DNA from 3 places in the Streptomyces sp. NPDC048248 genome. Region 2 is predicted to be linked to each of the others. Evidence: riboswitches for the same ligand, from Rfam matches in the RefSeq annotation. Region 2 holds a riboswitch; each other region holds the start of a gene.
The links. A riboswitch is a leader RNA that binds a small molecule or an ion and turns the genes downstream of it on or off. The one in region 2 is predicted to bind cyclic di-AMP.

Region 1: it holds a riboswitch for cyclic di-AMP, as region 2 does, so the genes downstream of both, ACGFZW_RS21055 (NlpC/P60 family protein) here and ACGFZW_RS14200 (M23 family metallopeptidase) in region 2, are expected to answer to the same signal.
Region 3: it holds a riboswitch for cyclic di-AMP, as region 2 does, so the genes downstream of both, ACGFZW_RS09215 (transglycosylase family protein) here and ACGFZW_RS14200 (M23 family metallopeptidase) in region 2, are expected to answer to the same signal.

Annotation. Positions count from the first base shown of each region.
Region 1 is NZ_JBICZL010000009.1:185,229-192,244, reverse strand. Features, by position in the region: gene ACGFZW_RS21070 (alpha/beta hydrolase) at 217-1,362, shown strand; gene ACGFZW_RS21065 (NlpC/P60 family protein) at 1,516-2,604, opposite strand; gene ACGFZW_RS21060 (hypothetical protein) at 2,965-3,318, shown strand; gene ACGFZW_RS21055 (NlpC/P60 family protein) at 3,504-4,655, opposite strand; cyclic di-AMP (ydaO/yuaA leader) riboswitch at 4,663-4,849, opposite strand; gene pcrA (DNA helicase PcrA) at 5,299-7,016, shown strand, end outside.
Region 2 is NZ_JBICZL010000006.1:115,227-122,242, reverse strand. Features, by position in the region: gene ACGFZW_RS14215 (GNAT family N-acetyltransferase) at 1-1,894, opposite strand, end outside; gene ACGFZW_RS14210 (HPr family phosphocarrier protein) at 2,117-2,398, shown strand; gene ACGFZW_RS14205 (GntR family transcriptional regulator) at 2,862-3,551, opposite strand; gene ACGFZW_RS14200 (M23 family metallopeptidase) at 3,759-4,571, opposite strand; cyclic di-AMP (ydaO/yuaA leader) riboswitch at 4,584-4,740, opposite strand; gene ACGFZW_RS14195 (M16 family metallopeptidase) at 4,984-6,360, opposite strand; gene ACGFZW_RS14190 (M16 family metallopeptidase) at 6,390-7,016, opposite strand, start outside.
Region 3 is NZ_JBICZL010000004.1:67,271-74,286, reverse strand. Features, by position in the region: gene ACGFZW_RS09235 (MFS transporter) at 1-756, opposite strand, end outside; gene ACGFZW_RS09230 (LysR family transcriptional regulator) at 893-1,774, shown strand; gene ACGFZW_RS09225 (cytochrome P450) at 1,908-3,227, shown strand; gene ACGFZW_RS09220 (transglycosylase family protein) at 3,445-4,476, shown strand; cyclic di-AMP (ydaO/yuaA leader) riboswitch at 4,687-4,897, shown strand; gene ACGFZW_RS09215 (transglycosylase family protein) at 4,905-5,549, shown strand; gene eno (phosphopyruvate hydratase) at 6,048-7,016, shown strand, end outside.

The DNA.
Region 1 (7,016 bases), on a different contig from region 2:
GCAGGAGAGGGCTCGGTCCGGGCCCCGAAACTGGCCCGGTACCGACCAGGAACGATGCCCGGCAGGCGTCGGGCTGAAGTGTGGGCAAAGAGGGACGCACGGCGAGCAACCAGGACCGCGCGGATCGCCATCTAAGGGCGCGGAGAGGCTCGCTGCCGAAGGCGGGGCCGTCACCACCCCGGTCCTTCACCTACCTGCCCTGGAAGCGAGATCCCGATGAGCCTGACGGGCACGCCCTTCTTCCTCACCTCGATCGCGCTGCTGATCGTCGCCCTCGTGCTGCCGCTCGCCCTGTGGAGCCGGATAGTCGGGCCGCGCCTGGTGCGCGGCCTCGCCCGGCTGGTGATGCTGGTGTTCGCGCAGGTCACCGCCATCACCCTGGTCTTCGTCGTGGTCAATGACGCGAACAACCTCTACGACACCTGGGGCGATCTGCTCGGAACCGCCGGCCATGTCGAGGAGGCGAGGGACCTCGGCCCGGACGGCACGGGCGGCAAGCAGATCAACAACCGGCCCAAGCGGCTCCAGCAGTTCCGGCCGGCCGACGACCCGGTGGTCGGCAGCGGCGTGCAGATGACGGATCTCAAGGGGACCATCTCGGGTGTGAACGGCGAGGTCTATGTCTGGCTGCCGCCGCAGTACGACGACCCCGCCTACCGGAACACGAAGTTCCCGGTGGTCGAGGTGCTGCCCGGCTACCCCGGCTCGTCCAAGTCCTGGCTGGGCTCGCTGCGCGCGGGGGAGCAGCTGCGGCCCCTCATGGAGCGCGGCGAGATCAAGCCCTTCATCCTGGTCGCGCCGCGTACCAACGTGCTGGGTACCGCCGACACCGGGTGCGTCAACATTCCCGGCAAGGTCAACGCCGACAGCTGGCTGACCGTCGACGTGCGGCAGATGGTCATCGACAACTTCCGGGCCGGTGACACCCCGGACGCGTGGGGGCTCGCGGGGTATTCGGCGGGGGCTCACTGCGCCACGAAGCTCGCGCTGGCCCACCCGGACCGCTACCGCGCCGCGGTTGCCATGTCCGGCTACAACGACCCGGCGATCGAGCGTGATTCGCTGGCCGGCAAGGACCCGAAGCTGCGCGTCGAATCCAACCCGATGAACATCCTGAGGTCGGCCAACGCGGCGGGTAAGCCGCCGCGTACGGCCCTGTACGTCTCGGGGGCGTCGGGCGACGGCTACCAGGCGGGCCTCGGGCTCCAGCAGATCGCGAGGAAGCCGACGACGGTGACCGTCCAGCAGATCCCGGCGGGCGCGGGCGGGCACTCCACGGCGGTGTGGAAGCAGCAAGTGCCGGTCACCTTCGCGTGGTTGGGCCGTCAGATCACCGCTTCGAACGGAACTCTCAGCCCATGAGCACCGCCGTGACGGGGGAGCGCAGCTGACGGTCGGTGGTCGTGGAGCGCACCGGGCCGGGGGCGCCCCGTGGGACTCCCACAGGTGGTCGCCGGAACCCCAAAGGCGCCCGCCCGGCCTCGAGCACCTCTCCGCCTGACCTCGACATGCAGGTCAGGCAGGGCGGGCGGCTCCAGCGAACGGCATCTGGTCGATCGGTGCGATGCGCACCGGCGCACCGGGATGCGGGGCGTGGATCATCTTGCCGTCGCCGATGTAGAGACCGACGTGGCTGATCCCGGAGTAGAAGAACACCAGGTCACCAGGGGCGAGTTGGGACCGCTCGATCCGGGAGCCCGCGTTGATCTGGGTGTAGGTCGTACGGGGCAGGGAGATCCCGCCGGCCTGCCACGCGGCCTGCGTCAGGCCCGAGCAGTCGTACGCGGAGGGGCCGGTCGCGCCCCAGACGTAGGGCTTTCCCAGTGCGGTATACGCATACGAAACTGCCTGCGCCGCACGGGGGTTGGGCGCCTGGGAGGCCGCCTCCCCACCTGAGGCGGCGGCGCCGCTCCCGCCGGAGCCGTCCTCGTTCGCCATCCGCTGCCGCTGCTCCTCGGTCAGCCGGTCGAGCAGGCGCTCCGCGGAGTCCAGCTTCCGCACCACCGTCACCCGGTGCTTCTTCAGCGCGGCCTCGGTGTCGGCCAGCCGTTCCGCGGTTTCCTCCGCCCGCTCGCGGACCTGTCGGATGCTGCCGAGCCGGCGCGCGTAACCGGCCACCGCGTTCGCCTGGTGGCTGCCGGCGCGCTCCAGGACGGTGGCGCCGTCGAGGTAGCGCTGGGGGTCCGCGGACAGCAGCAGGCGGACGGTGGGGTCGATCCCACCGGAGCGGTACTGGCCGGCGGCCATGGTTCCCAGGCCGGCCTTCGCGGCGTTCAGTTTCAACGTCCTGCGCGCGGCCTCGTCCTGGAGTTCGCTCAGTTCCTCGCGCGCGGCGTCGGCCTGCTCCTTCGCGCCGTTGTACTTCTGTGTCGCCACCTCTGCCTCCTGGTACAGCGTGTCGACCCGGTCCTGCACCTGGGCGGGGGTGAGTTCGGGTGCGGCCTGGCCGGTGCCGTCGAAGGCGGTGGCGGTGGCGGCTCCGGCGAGGGCCAGAACGGTGGCCGTACGGGCGGTGCGCGCGCCGCGCGCCGTGCTGCCGGTGAGGGCGAGCGGGGCGAGCGGGTGGTGCCTGGTCCTGCGGTGCGACGCCACTGTGGCCGTCACTTCCTTCCCTTCGGGCCGTGCGTGGCCCGGGTGGTCCGGGCGGGATCCGGTGGGTCAGGCGGCGGCCCGTGAAGAGGGGGAGCGGGCCGCCGCCATTCCTTCGGGCGGGGCGGTCGACGCGTCGCCGGGGCGGAGACCGGCGACAGCGGGGAGTCGACCGCCTGGAGGAGGACGCTAAACCTGCGCCTCCCCGGGGCGAGCCCGCTTGCCCGGCATTGCTCGCTTTCGACCGCCGATTGTCCGTAGCTGACCGCCCGGTCGCCGTGGCTGCGGTCGGCTGCCTGCCTGCCCTGACCGATGCGGCGATCGGGGGTGCCCTGCCCGAAGGCGCGTGCTATGCGGCGGATACGATCCAGCACTATGGACGTAGTAATCAATATCTTCGTCGGCCTGCACATCATCGGCATCGCCTCCCTGCTGGGCGGCTTCCTGACCCAGATGAAGGCGATGAGCGCAGGCGGGGCCCGGTTCGTGCCGGCCATGCTGCACGGCGCGCTGACGATGCTGGTCACCGGCATCGTGCTGGTCGGCCTGAACCAGGCGCAGGACCAGGACCTCAACAACATCAAGATCGGCATCAAGATGGCCGTCCTGGTGGTGATCCTGGCGCTGGTCTACGTCAAGAGGGACGAGGAGACCGTCGCCAAGCCGCTGTTCGGCGCGGTCGGCCTGCTCACGGTCGCCAACATCTTCATCGCGGTGCTCTGGACCTGATCCGGCCCCGTACGCCGCTCGCGCGCTCACGGCGTCATCCGCGCAAGGTCCGGCGGACGGCCCAGCAGACGGCTCACCGCGCGGTCCCCGCCTCCGGAGTCCGGTTCGGACTTCCGGGGCGGTGACCGCGCGGTGGCGTGTGGGGGGTGGCCGTGGGGGGTGGCCTTGGAAGAGCGGCGCCGGCGTCAGGCCGGGCGGACGCTCCCGTAGATCGGCATGTAGTAGATCGACTCCTCGCGGACGTTGGCGCCCGGTTTCGGTGCGTGGATCATCTTGCCGCCGCCTATGTACATCCCGACGTGGCTGATGTCGTCGTAGAAGAAGACCAGGTCACCGGGTTGAAGATCCTTGGTGGCCACCCGCTCGCCCACCTTCACCTGGTCCCAGGTCGTGCGCGGCAGGTCGACCCCGGCCGCCTTCCACGCCGCCTGGGTCAGCCCCGAGCAGTCGTAGGACGTGGGGCCGGTCGCGCCCCAGACGTACGGCTTGCCCATCTGTGCGCGGGCGAAGGCGAGCGCCTTGTCGGCCTTGGTCGAGTACGAACCGCCGGTGTCGCTGCCGCCGCCGGTCGAGCCGTCCGAGGTGCCGTCGCCGGGCTGCTTCTGCTCCTCGCGCTGCCGGCGCTCCTCCTCCGCCTGCTTGCGTGCCAGCTCCTCGGCCTTGCGCTCGGCCGCTGCCTCCCGCTTCCGCTCCAGCTCGGCCAGCCGCGCCTTCTCCTGGGCGGTCAGCCGGGACAGCAGTTGCCGGGCCTCGGCCAGCTTGCCCTGGACCGACTGCTTGGACTCCTTCAGTGACGTCTGGGACTCCTGCAGCCGCTCCAGACTGCGGGTCGCCTCCGCGCGCTGCCGGGTGGCCTCGGCCTGCTGCTCCTGGTAGTCGGTGACCGCCTGCTTCTGCCGGCCGGTCAGCCGCTCCATGAGGTGGCTGCGGTCGACGAACTGCTGCGGGTCCTTCGCGAGCATCAGCTGCGCGGTCGGGTTCATGCCGCCGGTGCGGTACTGGGCCGACGCGAACGTGCCCAGCGTGCGCCGGGACTCGTTCATCCGCTCCGCGCGCTTGGCGGCGGCGTCGAGGAGCTTGTCGACGGTCTCGCGCTGCTCCTCCGCCTTCTCCTTGGCGGCGTTGTACTTCTGGGTGGCGACCTCGGCCTGGCGGTAGAGGCCGTCGACCTTCTGCTTGACCTCTTCGATGGTGGGCTTGGGCGCCCGGGGCGCCGCTTCGGCGGACTGCGAGAGCAGCGTGACCGAGGCGAGGGCGGCGGTGGTGAGCCCGGCTGCCGTGCGGCGGCTTCCGGGCGAACTGAGCACGCGGGTGCGCGGCTTGCGATGCGACGCCAAGGCCGGCGACTCCTTCCGTGGACCGCCTACCGGGTTAGCTGTCGGGTTCGGGCGGGTGTCGCTGACGGAAGGCTTGCCCTACGGTCGCCGCGTCCGCCTCGGGCGGCCGCGCCGATCGATTCACCCCGGTGGTGCTGGTGGGTCCCCGGCTCCGGATGCCTTCGTGGCAGGGCCGGACTCGGCGGAGGCGGCCCGTGCTGACGCTGTCGTCTGCGGGGATGCGGGCTGCCCGAGCGAGCACGGTAGCCAACTCGTGTGGCTCCTGTGAAGGCTGATGTTCGATTTGCCCGAAACCTTTTCGTGACCTGAACGTGTGCCAGGCGTTGTTGCGACAGATGTCGGCTTCGTGCTGGTGGCGAGGGCCCGCTCCATGGCTCCGGGCTGTGACGATCCGGTGCACGACGGTGACGAAACGGGCCGAGGTGCCCCGTCGTCGACAACCGGCGCCGTCCCCGTCGCCCGCCGGCTCCCGGTTTCGGCGCCCCACGGCCCCGCCCGTCCCATTTCGGCCCCTGCGCGACCCGTCACCGGCTCCCGTTCAGCCGCTTCCCGGTCTCCTCCGGCGCCGCCCGGGCCGATTCGGACCCCACTATCGGCTACTCCGGGGCGGGCTGTCGGTGGGGCCGCCTAGACTCGGTGGGCGATGAGCAGCCTCTTTGACGACAGCTTCCTGGCGGACCTCGGCCCGAAGGGCGAGGAACCCCCGCCGCCTCCCGAGGACGAGGACGGTCCCGCACAGGAGGAGATCCCCGCCGACCTGTTCGGTGGCCGCTTCGACGTGCCCGGCGGGATCCCGCACGCCATCGGCCCGGGGCGCGACCTCTACTACCGCGACGGCGCCGCGCGCCCCGCGGTCGATCCGGACGCCCTCCTGGAGGGACTCAACGACCAGCAGAAGGCCGCCGTGGCGCACACCGGCGGACCGCTGCTGATCGTCGCGGGCGCCGGTTCCGGCAAGACCCGCGTCCTGACGCACCGCATCGCGCATCTGCTCGGCGCGCGCGGTGTGCACCCGGGCCAGATCCTCGCCATCACCTTCACCAACAAGGCCGCGGGCGAGATGAAGGAGCGCGTCGAGGAGCTGGTCGGCCCGCGTGCCCACGCCATGTGGGTCTCCACCTTCCACAGCGCCTGCGTCCGGATCCTGCGCCGGGAGAGCAAGAAGCTGGGCTTCACGTCCTCCTTCTCGATCTACGACGCGGCCGACTCCAAGCGGCTGATGGCGCTGGTGTGCCGGGACCTCGATCTCGACCCCAAGCGCTTCCCGCCCAAGTCCTTCAGCGCCAAGGTCTCCAACCTCAAGAACGAGCTCATCGACGAGGAGACCTTCGCCCAGCAGGCTGCCGACGGGTTCGAGAAGTCCGTCGCCGAGGCGTACTCGATGTATCAAGCACGCCTGCGCGAGGCCAACGCCCTCGACTTCGACGACATCATCATGACGACGGTCAACCTCCTCCAGGCCTTCCCGGATGTCTCCGACCACTACCGCCGCCGCTTCCGGCACGTGCTGGTCGACGAGTACCAGGACACCAACCACGCCCAGTACACCCTCGTACGCGAACTGGTCGGCCCCGCGGAGGACGCCGGCGAACTGTGCGTCGTCGGCGACGCCGACCAGTCCATCTACGCCTTCCGCGGCGCCACGATCCGCAACATCCTCCAGTTCGAGGAGGACTACCCGGACGCCACGACGATCCTGCTGGAGCAGAACTACCGCTCGAGTCAGACGATCCTCAGCGCCGCCAACGCCGTCATCGAGCGCAACGAGAACCGCCGCCCCAAGAACCTCTGGACGGACGCCGGAGCCGGCCCCAAGATCACCGGCTATGTCGCCGACACCGAGCACGACGAGGCCCAGTTCGTCGCCGACGAGATCGACCGGCTCACCGACGCGGGCGACGCCAAGGCCGGCGACGTCGCGATCTTCTACCGCACCAACGCACAGTCCCGTGTCTTCGAAGAGATCTTCATCCGGGTGGGGCTCCCCTACAAGGTCGTCGGCGGCGTGCGCTTCTACGAGCGCAAGGAGGTCCGCGACGTCCTCGCGTATCTGCGGGTGCTCGCCAACCCCGAGGACACCGTCCCGCTGCGCCGGATCCTGAACGTCCCCAAGCGCGGCATCGGCGACCGCGCCGAGGCGATGATCGACGCCCTGTCCCTCCGCGAGAAGATCACCTTCCCGCAGGCGCTGCGCCGGGTCGACGAGGCGTACGGCATGGCCGCCCGCTCCGCCAACGCCGTCCGCCGGTTCAACGTCCTCATGGAGGAGCTGCGCACCATCGTCGAGTCCGGCGCCGGCCCGGCGACCGTCCTGGAGGCGGTCCTGGAACGCACCGGCTACCTCGCCGAACTCCAGGCCTC
Region 2 (7,016 bases):
CCGGCTCGCCCGGGGCGGCCAGCGTCCGTGCCAGGTCGTCCATCGCGAGGTGGACGACGGTCACCGGCTTGTCCGGGGCCGCTTCGGCGGCCGCGCGCAGGGCGACGGCGAGCGCGGTGCCCTCCCCTTCTTCGGGGGAGCCGGGTGTCTCCTCCCCCACCCACGGGATGGCCGTGACGACGACGGCGTCGCAGCTGTCGGCCGCGAGCGCCTCGGCGAGGGCCGCGCGGAAGTCGTCGGGCGTCGCCGCGGACGCCAGCACCCGGGGGCTCATCGGCCGCAGCCCCTCGGTCAGGCAGGCGTCGTAGGCGAGCAGGGCGAGCGACTCGGAATTGCCGAGGATGGCGATACGCGGGCCGGCCGGCAGCGGCTGGGACGCCAGCAGCAGTCCGGCGTCGATCAGTTCGGTGACCGTGTCGACGCGGATCACGCCGGCCTGGCGCATCAGGGCGGCGACGGTGCTGTCGGGGATGCGGACGGTGGGTACGGCGTGGCCCTGGGGCGCGACGCCGGTATGGCGGGCGCCCTTGGCGACCACGACCGGTTTGACGAGCGCGGTGCGACGGGCGAGCCGGGTGAACTTGCGCGGGTTGCCGATGGACTCCAGGTAGAGGATCACGACGTCGGTGAGCGGATCGTCGTGCCAGTACTGGAGGAGGTCGTTGCCGGAGACGTCGGCGCGGTTGCCCGCCGAGAGGAAGGTGGAGATCCCGGCGATGCCGCCGTCGCCGGGGCCGCGGGCGTGCAGCCCGCTGAGCAGGGCGATGCCGATCGCGCCGGACTGGGTGAACAGGCCGATGTTGCCGGCGCCGGGCATCCGGGGTGCCAGGGAGGCGTTCAGCCGGGCGTCGGGGGCGGTGTTGATCAGGCCGAAGGCGTTGGGGCCGATCAGCCGCATGCCGTAGGAGCGGGCCTGCTGGAGCACCGCCCGCTGCCGCTCGCGGCCCTCGGGGCCGGCCTCCGCATAGCCGGAGGAGAGGATCAGGACGCCCTGCACTCCGTGCTCACCGCAGTCGCGGACCACCTCGGGGACGCGGGCGGCGGGGACGGCGATGACCGCGAGGTCGACCGGGTCGGGGATCTCGCTCAGGGAGCGGACGGCCGGCACGCCCTCGGGCTCCAGCCGGTCCGTGCCGTCGGCGAAGGCGTGGTTGACGGCGTGCAGACGGCCCGTGAAGCCGGCGTCGAGGACGTTGCGCAGGGCGGTGCGGCCGATGCCTCCGGGGGCGCGGCCGGCTCCGATGACGGCCACCGAGCCGGGGGCCAGCAGCCGCTGGGCGGAGCGGGCCTCGGCGCGCTGCTCACGACCGCGCATCACGGCCATGGACTGCTCGGTCGGTTCCAGGTCGAATTCGAGGCGCACCACGCCGTCCTCGAAGGTGCGCTTCTGCGTGTAGCCGGCATCGGTGAACACCTTGATCATTTTAGTGTTCGCGGGGAGCACCTCGGCGGCGAAGCGGCGGATACCGCGCTCGCGGGCGACGGCGGCGATGTGTTCCAGGAGGGCGGAGGCGACGCCGCGGCCCTGGTGGGCGTCCTGGACCAGGAAGGCCACCTCGGCCTGGTCGTCCTCGGGGTCCTTGGCGGGCAGCCCCTGGTCGTCGATCCGGTCGTAGCGGACGGTGGCGATGAACTCGCCGCCGACGGTGGCGGCCAGGCCGACCCGGTCGACGTAGTCGTGGTGGGTGAAGCGGTGCACATCGCGGTCGGACAGACGCGGGTAGGGCGCGAAGAAGCGGTAGTACTTCGACTCGTCCGAGACCTGCTCGTAGAAGGAGGTCAGCCGCTCGGCGTCATCGGCGGCGATGGGGCGGATGCGCGCCGTGCCGCCGTCGCGCAGCACCACATCGGCTTCCCAGTGGGTCGGGTAGGCGAGGTCCGGCGGCGTCTGCATGCGGCCAGGGTACGGCCGGGCACCGACAACCGGCTCGGCATGCGTACCCTCTGGAAGCGGAACAGGCACGGCTACCGTGCCCGGCGCGGGCCACGGCCCGTTCGCCGGTGCCTCCCCCGGGGAGGGGCCACACGCAGGAAGGCCAGGCCGACGGGCCGCCGGGACATCCCGGCACCGTGAGAGACTGGTCTAGACAACAGTCACGACTTGAAGGGCAACACCATGGCTGAGCGCCGCGTCAATGTCGGATGGGCCGAGGGCCTGCACGCCCGTCCCGCGTCGATCTTCGTCCGTGCCGCCACCGCGGCCGGCGTCCCGGTGACGATCGCCAAGGCCGAGGGCAACCCGGTCAACGCCGCCTCCATGCTCGCGGTCCTGGGCCTCGGCGCCGAGGGTGGCGAGGAAATCGTGCTGGCCTCCGACGCCGAAGGCGCCGACGCCGCGCTCGACCGCCTGGCCAAGCTCGTCGCGGACGGCCTTGAGGAGCTCCCCGAGACCGTCTGAGTCCCTGGGGACCCCAAGCGTCCACGGCCCCGCCGTGGCGACCGGCCAACGGTCGCCACGGCGGGGCCGTTTTCGTTGCCCGGGCCGTTTTCGCCGTTCGGCCGTTCCGTCTCCGGGACAGTCCCGTTGCCGGGGCGTGCCGGCGCCGGCAGAAGCCTCGAAGCCTCCGACGGGAGCTCGTAGCTCCCGGCGAAGCGGGGCGTTCCCTGTTAAGCACCCAAGAGCCTCGGCGGCCAGGTTCGGGCGGTCAGCTTCGGTGGAACCGGCAGAAAAATGGCGCGGGATAATCAGCGCCGCGCATTATGCCAAGGCATTGCGACGGTAATTCGGCGCCGCCACGCAGGCATGCCGAATATCCGGTGCACCGAATTCCGGGCCCGGCCGTGAGAAAACAAGCCGAATGCCGGCCGCCGTTTCCCCGTGCGCAACGCATTACGCGCCTTCTTTGTATACAGGGCCTTTGTTAATGTCGGGCGCGCGCCGTGTTGACGGGCTGTTTCGGCTTCCTCACCTCGGCCGCGCCGGGCCTGCGCAGCCGGTGCACGGGCAGGGACCGCTCGATATGAGCGGCCATCAAGACGCGGGCGCGCTCGGCGTCACCCCGGGCCACCGCGTCCAACACCGCGCCGTGCTCGTCCCACGACTCGGCGACTCGGACGGGCAGTTCCACGACGTACATCCACTCGATCTTGCGCCGCAGCTGTGTGAGCAGCGCCGTCAAGCTGGGGCTGCCGGCCGCCTGGGCGAGGGTTTCGTGGAACCAGCCGTCCAGTTGACGCAGGTCCGCGGGGTGGCCGTGGCGGGCGCGCTCCCGGCCCAGCCGGACGAGGCCGCGCAGCACCTTGAGGTGGGCGGGACTGCGGCGGGTGGCCGCGCGGGCGGCGCCCAGGGGCTCCAACAGGGCGCGGATGTCCAGCAGATCGGCGGCCTCCTGCTCGGTCGGCTCGGCGACGCAGGCGCCCGCATGATGCCGGGTGGTGACGAACCCCTCGGACTGCAAGGTCCGCAGCGCCTCCCGGACGGGGACCCTGGAGACGCCGTAACGGGCCGCCAGGATGTCCTCGATCAGCCTGCTCCCCGGCGCGAGCACACCGGAGACGATGTCGTCGCGAATCGCCGTGCATACCGCCTGCGCGGAAATATGGCCTCGCATCGTCCGTGCCTCCGCCGTAATCCCCTGGAAACGCCGCCGATCGGCGACATTTCCGTGACTCTATTCGACCGGGACGGGTTTTCCGACGGGCTTCGGGTATTCATGGATATTTTTTGGCCATCGGCCTGTCCGGTGAGCGGCGTGCACCGATAACGCCGAAGCCCCGGCCGTGGCCGGGGCTTCGGAGAGGCTGCGGTGCCGTACGCGTCAGACGTTGACGCCGTGGCCGCGGAGGTAGGCGATCGGGTCGATGTCCGAGCCGTAGTCGGGGCCGGTGCGGGCCTCGAAGTGCAGGTGCGGCCCGGTGACGTTGCCGGTGGCGCCGGAGAGGCCGATCTGCTGGCCGGGGGTGACGGTCTGGCCGACCGAGACGCCCAGCGACGACAAGTGGCCGTACTGGGTGTACGTGCCGTCGTTCATCTTGATCACGATGTTGTTGCCGTACGCGCCGCCCCAGCCGGCCTCGACGACGGTGCCACGGCCCACGGCGTGCACCGAGCTGCCCGAGGCGGCGTGGAAGTCGATGCCGGAGTGGCTGCCGGAGGACCACAGACCGCTGGTGGCTTTGTACGGGGTGGAGACGTAGGAGCCCTCGACGGGCGCGACGAAGGCGTTGAGGCGCTTGCGCTCCGCCTCGCGCGCGGCGCGCTCCTTGGCCTCGCGCTCCGCCTTGGCCTTCGCCTCGGCCTTCTTCTTGGCTTCCTCGGCGCGCTGCTTGGCCTCCTCGGCCACCTTCTCGGCCAGGGCCTCGGCCTTGGCCTTCGCGGCGGCGGCCTCGGCGGCCGCCTGCTGGGCGTCGGCCTGGGCGGCGATGCGGCCGGCGAGTTGGTCGCCGGCCACGACGGCCTGCTGCAGGCCGGTGCCCTGGGTGGGGGCCGCGTCCGTGGCGGCCAGCGCCGGCGAGGCCACGGAGGCGACGACGCCGGTGGCGGTGAGGGTGGCTATGCCGGCGATTTTGCGGGTCGTGCGAGCAGTGCGGCTCGCACCACGATGCTTCCCGGTGGCACGGGTGAACGCCATGTGCTGGCTTGTCCTTTCCTTCCTTCTCGCCTACCGGGTTAGCTGACGGGTTCGGAGCAGGAAGGTCTCCTACGGCCCCCTCCGAGGAGGGATCCGATTCACCCCAGGGGACATGTGGGTCCCCGGCTCCCCTGGCTCGCGCCGTACGGGGACTCGGCGATGACTGCCCGGTGCCACGGTTGCGGCGTACTTCTGACGAACAGCCGGACTGACGCTAAACGGGACATCTTTCAATCGGCAAACAGAACCGGCACTTTGTGCGGCACGCCACAGGGGCACCACGCAACCAGCCACAACAATCCGGACATAAAGGTGATCCCGTGACGAGCGAGCGTCACGGGATCCCTTTTCATGCCATATGAGCGACGGTCACCGGCCCCCGCCGGACCGCCGCGGTGTCACCAACGGCAGGTCAGCCGCCGACGACCTTCACCTCACCGATGCCCAGTGCCTTGACGGGCTCGGCGATCTGCGCGGCGTCGCCCACCAGGATCGTCACCAGCCGGTCCCCGGGGAAGGCGTTCACCACCGCGGCGGTCGCCTCGACCGTGCCGGTCTCGGCCAGCCGCGCGTACAGCTGCGCCTGGAAGTCGTCCGGCAGATGCTGCTCGACCTGGTCGGCGAGGGTGCCCGCGACGGCGGCAGCCGTCTCGTACTTCAGCGGCGCGACCCCCACGAGGTTCTGCACGGCGACATCGCGCTCGGCGTCCGTGAGTCCCTCCGCCGCCACGGTGCGGAGCACCTTCCACAGGTCCTCCAGCGCCGGGCCGGTGGAGGCGGTGTCGACCGAGCCGCTGATGGCGAGCATCGCGGCGCCGCTGCCGTCCGCGGTGGAGCGCAGCACCTGGCCGAACGCACGCACCCCGTACGTGTAGCCCTTCTCCTCGCGCAGGACGCGGTCCAGGCGGGAGGTGAGGGTGCCGCCCAGGCAGTACGTGCCGAGGACCTGCGCGGGCCAGACCCGGTCGTGCCGGTCGGCACCGATGCGGCCGATGAGCAGCTGCGTCTGGACGGCGCCGGGGCGGTCCACGATCACCACGCGGCCGGTGTCGTCCGCGGTGATCGGCGAGGCCTTCACCGGCTCGGCGGTCGAACCCGTCCAGGCGCCGAGGGTGCCGGCGAGCGACGCGTCCAGGTCGATGCCGGTGAAGTCACCGACGATGACGGCGGTGGCCGTCGCGGGCCGTACATGCGCCGCGTAGAAGGCTCGCACGGCCGCGGCGTCGATCCGCTCGACGGTCTCCTCGGTGCCCTGGCGGGGCCGCGACATCCGGGAGGTCGCCGGGAACAGTTCCTTGGACAGGGCCATCGCGGCCCGCCGGGCGGGGTTGGCGAGCTCGTGCGGGATCTCGTCGAGGCGGTTGCGCACCAGCCGCTCGATCTCGCTGTCCGGGAAGGCGGGCGCGCGCAGCGCGTCGGCGAGCAGGCCGAGGGCGTGGTCCAGCCGCGACGCCGGCACTTCGAGGGAGACCCGCAGACCGGGGTGGTCGGCGTGCGCGTCCATGGTGGCGCCGCAGCGCTCCAGCTCGGCCGCGAACTCCTCGGCGTCGTGCTTGTCGGTGCCCTCGGACAGCGCGCGGGCCATGATCGTGGCGACGCCGTCCAGGCCCTCGGGCTCGGCCTCCAGGGGCGCGACGAGGTTGATCTCGACGGCGACGACCTGCTGACCGGGGCGGTGGCTGGTCAGGAGGGTGAGCCCGTTGGGCAGTTGGCCGCGGTCCGGTGCCGGGAAGGCCCACGGCCGGGGCGCGCCACCCTGCGGCCTGGGGTGGAACTCCATGCTGGTCATGGTGGAATCTGCGCTGGTCACGGCGTCGCTCACTGGGCCGCCTCCTCGTCGTCGTTCTCAGCGGTGCCGGCGGCCGCGTCGGCCGGCTCGGTGGGCTCGTACACGAGCACCGCGCGGTTGTCGGGACGCAGCCGAGCCTTGGCCACCGCCTGCACTTCCTGCGGGGTGATCTCCAGGACGCGCTGCACGGCGGTCAGCGCGAGCTGCGGGTCGCCGAACAGGACGGCGAACCGGCAGAGTTCGTCGGCGCGGCCGCTGACCGTCGCGAGGCGGTCCAGCCACTCGCGCTCCAACTGGGCCTGCGCACGCTCCATCTCCTCCGGGGTCGGCCCCTCGGCGGCGAACCGGGCCAGCTCCTCGTCGACCGCACGCTCGATGTCCGGGACCTCAACCCCACCGGACGTCTTGACGTCCAGCCAGCCGAGCGACGGCGCGCCGGCCAGCCGCAGCAGCCCGAAGCCGGCCGCGACGGCGCTGCGGTCACGGCGCACCAGGCGGTTGTAGAGGCGGGAGGACTCGCCGCCGCCCAGAACGGTGAGCGCGAGGTCGGCGGCGTCCGCCTCGCGGGTGCCGTCGTGCGGCAGCCGGTAGGCCGCCATCAGCGCGCGGGCGGGGACCTCTTCCTCGACGACCTCGCGCAGCTCGCCGCCGAGGGT
Region 3 (7,016 bases), on a different contig from region 2:
GAACGCGACGGCCGTCCACAGCACGCTGAAGCCGGCGAAGGCCAGCGCCCCGATCGCGGCCCGCCACCGCAGCACCGGCTCCTGTACGAACAGCGCGAGCGTCGAGCGCAGCAGCGCCGGATAGCGCAGGCCCGCCGTGGTGCGCAGGGCGGGCAGCCGGAGGCGCAGCAGCACCGCCACCAGCAGCATCAGCGCGGCATTGACCCAGTAGACGGTGCGCCAGCCGCCGAGTTCGGCGAGCATCCCGGAGGCCGTACGGGCCAGCAGAATGCCCAACAGCAGCCCGGTCATGACGGTACCGACGGTCCGGCCGCGTTCGGCGGGCGCCGAAAGGGTCGCCGCGTACGGCACCAGGACCTGGGCGGCGACCGAGGCAAGACCGGTCAGCGCGGTGCCGGCCAGCAGCAGCGCGGCGTTGGGCGCGCTCGCCGTCACCGTCAGGAAGCCCGCGGTGGCCACACACAGGGTCACCGCCAGCCGGCGTCGCTCCAGCAGATCGCCGAGCGGTACGAGCAGCAGCAGCCCGAGCCCGTAGCCGACCTGGGCCACGGTCACCACCAGCGCGGCGGTGGACGCGGACAGCCGCAGATCCCGGCCGATGACGTCCAGCAGCGGCTGGGCGAAGTAGTTGCCTGCGACCGACAGGCCGGTGGCGACCGACATCAGCAGCAGCGTGCCGCGCCCCAACCGGCCGGTGCCCGCGTCCGGCTCCGCCGTGCTCCGCTGCTCCGGCCCCGGCGTCTGCTCGGGCTCCATGTGGGTGTCCTTTCCCGCCGCCCGCGGCCACCGTGGCTCCGGGCCAGCCCAGCCTGCGCCGTCAACGATCGATGAGTCCAACGCATAGTTGTCATCACACTCATCGTGGAACGCGATCGATGACTACGATCGGGAGATGGAGCTCCAGCAGATGCGGTACGTGGTCGCCGTCGCAGAGACGGGCGGCTTCACCCGCGCCGCCGAGCGCTGCCATGTGGTGCAGTCCGCCCTCAGCCACCAGATCGCCCGGCTGGAGAAGGAGCTGGGCGCCCGGCTCTTCCACCGCACCAGCCGCAGCGTCCGGCTGACCGCCGCGGGTGAGGTCTTCGTCCCGGTCGCCCGGCAGGCCCTGCAGGCGGCGGAGCGGGCACGCGCCGAGGTGGAGGCGACGACCGGCGAGGTGCGCGGGCGACTGGCGGTCGGCGCGATCTCGACGGTCGCGGCGGTCGACCTCGCCCAGGAGCTCGGAGCGTTCCGCGCCCGCTGTCCGCAGGTGCGCGTCAGCCTGCGGATGGACATGAGCGATGACCTGATCGAGCAGGTCAGGCAGGGCGGCCTGGATATCGCCTTCGTCGGCCTGGTGCCCGGCGCGCGGACCGCGGGAGTCCGGGAGAAGGAGCTCGCGCGCGGCGAGCTGGTCGCGGTCGTACCCCCGGGCCATCCGCTGGCCCGGCAGGAGTGGACGCGTCTGGCGCGGCTCGCCGAGGAGACCTTCGTCGACTTCACGGCCGGCTCGGCCGCCCGCCGCCAGCGCGACGAGGCGTTCCGCGCGGCCGGCCTGACGTCCGATGTGGCATTCGAGGTGACGACCGTGGAGTTCCTGGCGAAGCTGGTCCGCGCCGGTCTCGGGGTCGGCATGGTGCCCGAGGCCATCGCCTCGGAGCTGCCCGGCCTGCACGTCCTGCGGGTGCGGCCGGCGCCCGAGCGCAGCGAGCGTGTGGTGTGGAGCGGCCTGGGCCCGTCGCCGCCGGCCGTCGCGTTCCTCGCGGGCCTGGGCGTGGAGCCGGGGCCGCGGTAGCCCGCCGGGCGAGCAGATCCCGCCCGGCGGACCGCGCTGCGCGCGTGCCGGTCCCAGCGCACCCCCCGGCGCACACGTGACTCCGCGGGCGCGCCGGTGCACGCCCACCGGTTACGGTCGGTGGGTGCCCGACATGCCCGACGCCACCCCCGCCGACGCCCCCGCGAGCTGCCCGGCAGGCTCCGCGGCTCCGCTCGCCCCCGAGCTGTTCACCTGGGAGTTCGCCTCCGACCCCTACCCCGCGTACGCCTGGCTGCGCACCCACGCGCCGGTGCACAGGACCGCACTGCCCAGCGGCGTCGATGCCTGGCTGGTGACCCGCTACACCGACGCCCGGCAGGCACTCGCCGACGCCCGGCTCTCCAAGAACCCCCGGCACCACAGCGAGGCCGCGCACGGCAAGGGCAAGGTCGGCATCCCGGGGGAGCGCAGCGCCAACCTGATGACGCATCTGCTCAACATCGACCCCCCGGACCACACCCGGCTCCGCCGCCTGGTGGCGAAGGCGTTCACCCCGCGCCGGGTCGCGGCCTTCGCCCCCCGGGTGCAGGAGCTGACCGACTCCCTCATCGACGCCATGATCGCCAAGCAGCCGGGCGCGGAGACCGGAGCGGCGGACCTCATCCACGAGTTCGCCTTCCCGCTCCCGATCTACGCGATCTGCGATCTGCTCGGCGTCCCGCGCGAGGACCAGGACGACTTCCGGGACTGGGCGGGGATGATGATCCGGCACGGCGGCGGCCCGCGCGGCGGGGTCGCCAGGTCGGTGAAGAAGATGCGCGGCTATCTCGCCGAACTGATCCACCGCAAGCGCGAGTCCCTCGGCGACGAGGCGGACGAGGACCTGATCTCCGGCCTGATCCGCGCCTCCGACCACGGTGAGCACCTCAGTGAGAACGAGGTCGCGGCGATGGCCTTCATCCTGCTCTTCGCCGGCTTCGAGACCACCGTCAACCTCATCGGCAACGGCACCTACGCACTGCTGCGCAACCCCGCGCAGCGGGAACTGCTGCAGAAGTCGATGGAGGCGGGGGACACCGAGCTGCTCGCCACCGGCATCGAGGAGCTGCTGCGCTACGACGGTCCGGTCGAGCTGGCGACGTGGCGGTTCGCGACGCAGGAGCTGACGCTGGGCGGGCAGCGCATCGCCGAGGGCGACCCCGTCCTGGTGGTGCTGGCCGCGGCGGATCGCGACCCGGAGCGGTTCCCCGAGCCGGACACCCTCGACCTCACCCGGCGCGACAACCAGCACCTGGGATACGGGCACGGCATCCACTACTGCCTGGGTGCCCCGCTGGCCCGGCTCGAAGGGCAGACCGCCCTCGCGACGCTGCTGACCCGGCTGCCGGACATCCGGCTTGCGGCGGAACCTGATGATTTGCGCTGGCGCGGCGGTCTCATCATGCGCGGACTGCGCTCGCTTCCGGTGGAGTTCACGCCTCCGCGGCCCTGACCGGGGACGGGTCCAGAATTGACGCTCCGTCACCTGTGTGACCTTTACGTGATCTCCACTACACCGGCTTGTGACTACCCGTGACCCCGGCTACCTTTCGACCGAACCGAAGAGCTTCACCCGATCGGCGGAAGTCAAACCTGGTGCACCGGATGTATTGGTGTGCCGGGCGCGGCCGACGATCGGACAACTCCACCGCCGCGCGAAAGGCAACCGCATGCGTTCCGGGAACGGCCGACACCGGCGCCCCCGTCAAGCACCGGCCATCTTTGTCACGGCGGGGGTCACCGGCGCCGGTATCGCCCTGCCGCTGCTCGGGGCGAGTGGCGCACACGCCGCCGACACCGCGACCTGGGACCGCGTCGCGCAGTGCGAGAGCGGCGGGATGTGGAGCGCGGCCTCGGGCAACGGCTTCTACGGCGGCCTGCAACTGACCCAGGACATGTGGGACGAGTACGGCGGCGCTGACTACGCCTCGCGCCCCGACCTCGCCAGCCGCTCCCAGCAGATATCCGTGGCCGAGGCGATCCTGGACGACCGCGGACCCGACGCCTGGCCCAGCTGTGCGGTGAACGCCGGGCTGACCGCGGACGGCTCGTCACCCGAGGTCGACCCGGGCGGCGTGAGCCTCCTCGACCCGGACCTTCTGGACCCGTCCGACGGCTCCGGCTCGTCCGACCCGTCCGACGACGACGGCTCCGCCCCGTCCGAGGACGACAAGCCCTCCGAGGCGACACCTTCCCCTGACGCGTCGGATTCCGCCGAGCCGTCCGGGCCCGCGGATTCCGAGTCGTCCGACTCCCCGACGTCGGACGACCGGGGCGACGACCCCTCCCGTTCCGATGACCCCTCCCGTGCCGACGGCCCGGACGAGGGCGGCAACCGCACCGACGGGACGGACGTGCCGGATGACGCGTCCGCAGGCGGCGACTCCGCGAAGGATCGGACGCCCGGCACGGGCAGGCACCGCGGCGGCGCCGAGGAGAGCGGCGAGGGCGCGGGCGAGGCGGACGACGGCGGCCGGTCGTCGGGCCGGCACGCCTCCCGTGACGGTGACGCGCACCAGACCGGTCCGGCCGGCGGCGACTACACCGTGCGCGCCGGTGACAGCCTGTCAGCCATCGCTGAGGCCCGTGAGGTGCCCGGTGGGTGGCCCGCACTCTACGACCGCAACGAGGACGTCGTCGGCGCCGACGCGGACCTGATCAAGCCGGGCCAGATCCTCGATCTCGGGCACATCGCAGGGTAATTCGCTCCCCTTCGCACCCTTTTGGGAAAGTGAGACAAGGCTCTCGTTCCTGGGTGCGGCATCCGGCTCGTGCGCCAATCCCAAACATGGGTCCACCTGCAGAAATGGGTGCACCCTATGATCAAAAACGGTCAACTTGGTTCAGATGGTGGGGTTTGAACACCAAGGGGGTTCCTGCTTACGGTCAGGACCGCTCGCCAAAGCGGGCCCTTCGATCACACGCCGAATCCTGCCGGTGGTCGAAGGCGGTCGACGCGCAAGCGCCGAAGGCAGGAGCGGGGGACCCAAGGTAAGCGCCGGCCCCACCCGTGAAAGCGGGTCAACCGGCTTGGGGTGAAGTCGTGTGTCATGTACACGCGGCCGGGCAACTCACATGGCCCGAACCCGACAGCTCACCTCGCAGGCGTCGGTGAGGAAACGAACGAACCATGCTGAACAACAAGGGCAAGCACCGTCGTCCCTCCAAGGCCGTCCGCGTCGTCACCCTCGCCGGTGTCGCCGGTGCTGCCGTGGCCGTCCCGCTCATGGGCGCCTCCTCCGCCTCCGCCGCGTCCGTCGAGACCTGGGACGCCGTCGCCCAGTGCGAGTCCGGTGGCAACTGGTCGATCAACACCGGCAACGGCTACTACGGCGGCCTGCAGTTCTCCAACTCCAGCTGGGCCGCCGCCGGTGGCACCCAGTACGCGGCGCGCGCCGACCTGGCCACCAAGAGCCAGCAGATAGCCGCCGCCGAGAAGCTGCTCGCCATCCAGGGCCCCGGTGCCTGGTCCTGCGCCGGCGCCGGCAACCTGACCGCCGGTGGCCCCTCCCCCGACCTCGACACCTCCGGCGACGCCCCGCAGGGCAACACCGGCGAGAAGGCCGAGAAGCAGGCCCCGGCCCCCGCGCCCGAGAAGTCGAAGCCGGCCCCGAAGTCCAACGGCTCCGGCAACTACACCGTCAAGGCGGGCGACACCCTCGCCAAGATCGCCAAGGCGCACGGCACCACCTGGAAGGCGCTCTACGCGGACAACAAGTCCGTCATCGGCGGCAACCCGAACCTGATCATCCCCGGCCAGAAGCTCGACGTCTGAGCCGACCCCCGCACAGGGGCGCCGAGGACCTCACCGCCTCCGGCCGGCCGGGCGGTCCGTGCGTACGGCGGTACGCACGATCCGCCCGCCCCGGCCGTCGCGGGGTCCGAGGCCGGGCAGCCGGTGTGAACCGGGGACGGACCGCTCCTCCCCACTCGCGTCCCCCGCGTCCACCGCGTTTGCTCCTCCGCTCCACACGCTCGTGTGTGAGACCGCCCCGCCGCGGCGCGCCATCCCCCATCGCGCCGCGGCGGGGCTTCTCCGTGTCGACGGCCCGAACGCGTGTCGCGGGCCAGGGCGCGTACCCGGCCCCGGCAGGCGGTCCTGACCAGCATCGTCCGGCAACTTTTCCCGCTCTGCGAACAAAGCGGTGAAACCTCCCATGAGCTGGGCTTTTGGGCCTCTTTTCGTCCCACTGAGCGGGCCGAGGGCGAACGGATGCGCCCAAGGCCGTTAGGCTCGTGCTGCAGAACTCCAGACACCCATGAAGGAGACAACGTGCCGTCCATCGACGTCGTCGTAGCCCGCGAAATTCTCGACTCGCGAGGTAATCCCACGGTCGAGGTCGAGGTCGGCCTCGACGACGGCAGCACGGGCCGTGCCGCCGTTCCGTCCGGCGCCTCGACCGGTGCCTTCGAGGCCATCGAGCTCCGTGACGGCGACCCGAGCCGCTACATGGGCAAGGGCGTGGAGAAGGCCGTCCTGGCCGTCATCGAGCAGATCGGCCCGGAGCTCGTCGGCTACGACGCGACCGAGCAGCGTCTGATCGACCAGGCGATGTTCGACCTGGACGCCACGGACAACAAGGGCTCCCTCGGCGCCAACGCCATCCTCGGCGTCTCCCTCGCCGTCGCGCACGCCGCCTCCGAGGCCAGTGACCTCCCGCTGTTCCGCTACCTCGGTGGCCCGAACGCGCACGTCCTGCCCGTCCCGATGATGAACATCCTCAACGGTGGATCGCACGCCGACTCCAACGTGGACATCCAGGAATTCATGATCGCCCCCATCGGCGCGGAGTCCTTCTCCGAGGCGCTGCGCTGGGGCGCCGAGGTCTACCACACCCTCAAGAAGGTCCTGAAGGAGCGCAGCCTGTCCACCGGGCTGGGCGACGAGGGCGGCTTCGCCCCGAACCTGGGCTCCAACCGCGAGGCCCTCGACCTGATCCTCGAGGCCATCCGTCAGGCCGGCTACACCCCCGGCCAGGACATCGCGCTCGCGCTGGACGTCGCCGCCTCCGAGTTCTACAAGGACGGCGTCTACCAGTTCGAGGGCAAGGAGCGCTCGGCCGCCGAGATGACGGAGTACTACGAGGGGCTCGTCGCTGACTACCCGCTCGTCTCCATCGAGGACCCGCTGTTCGAGGACGACTGGGCCGGCTGGAACGTCATCACCGAGAAGCTCGGCTCCAAGGTGCAGCTGGTCGGCGACGACCTGTTCGTCACCAACCCCGAGCGCCTGGCCCGCGGC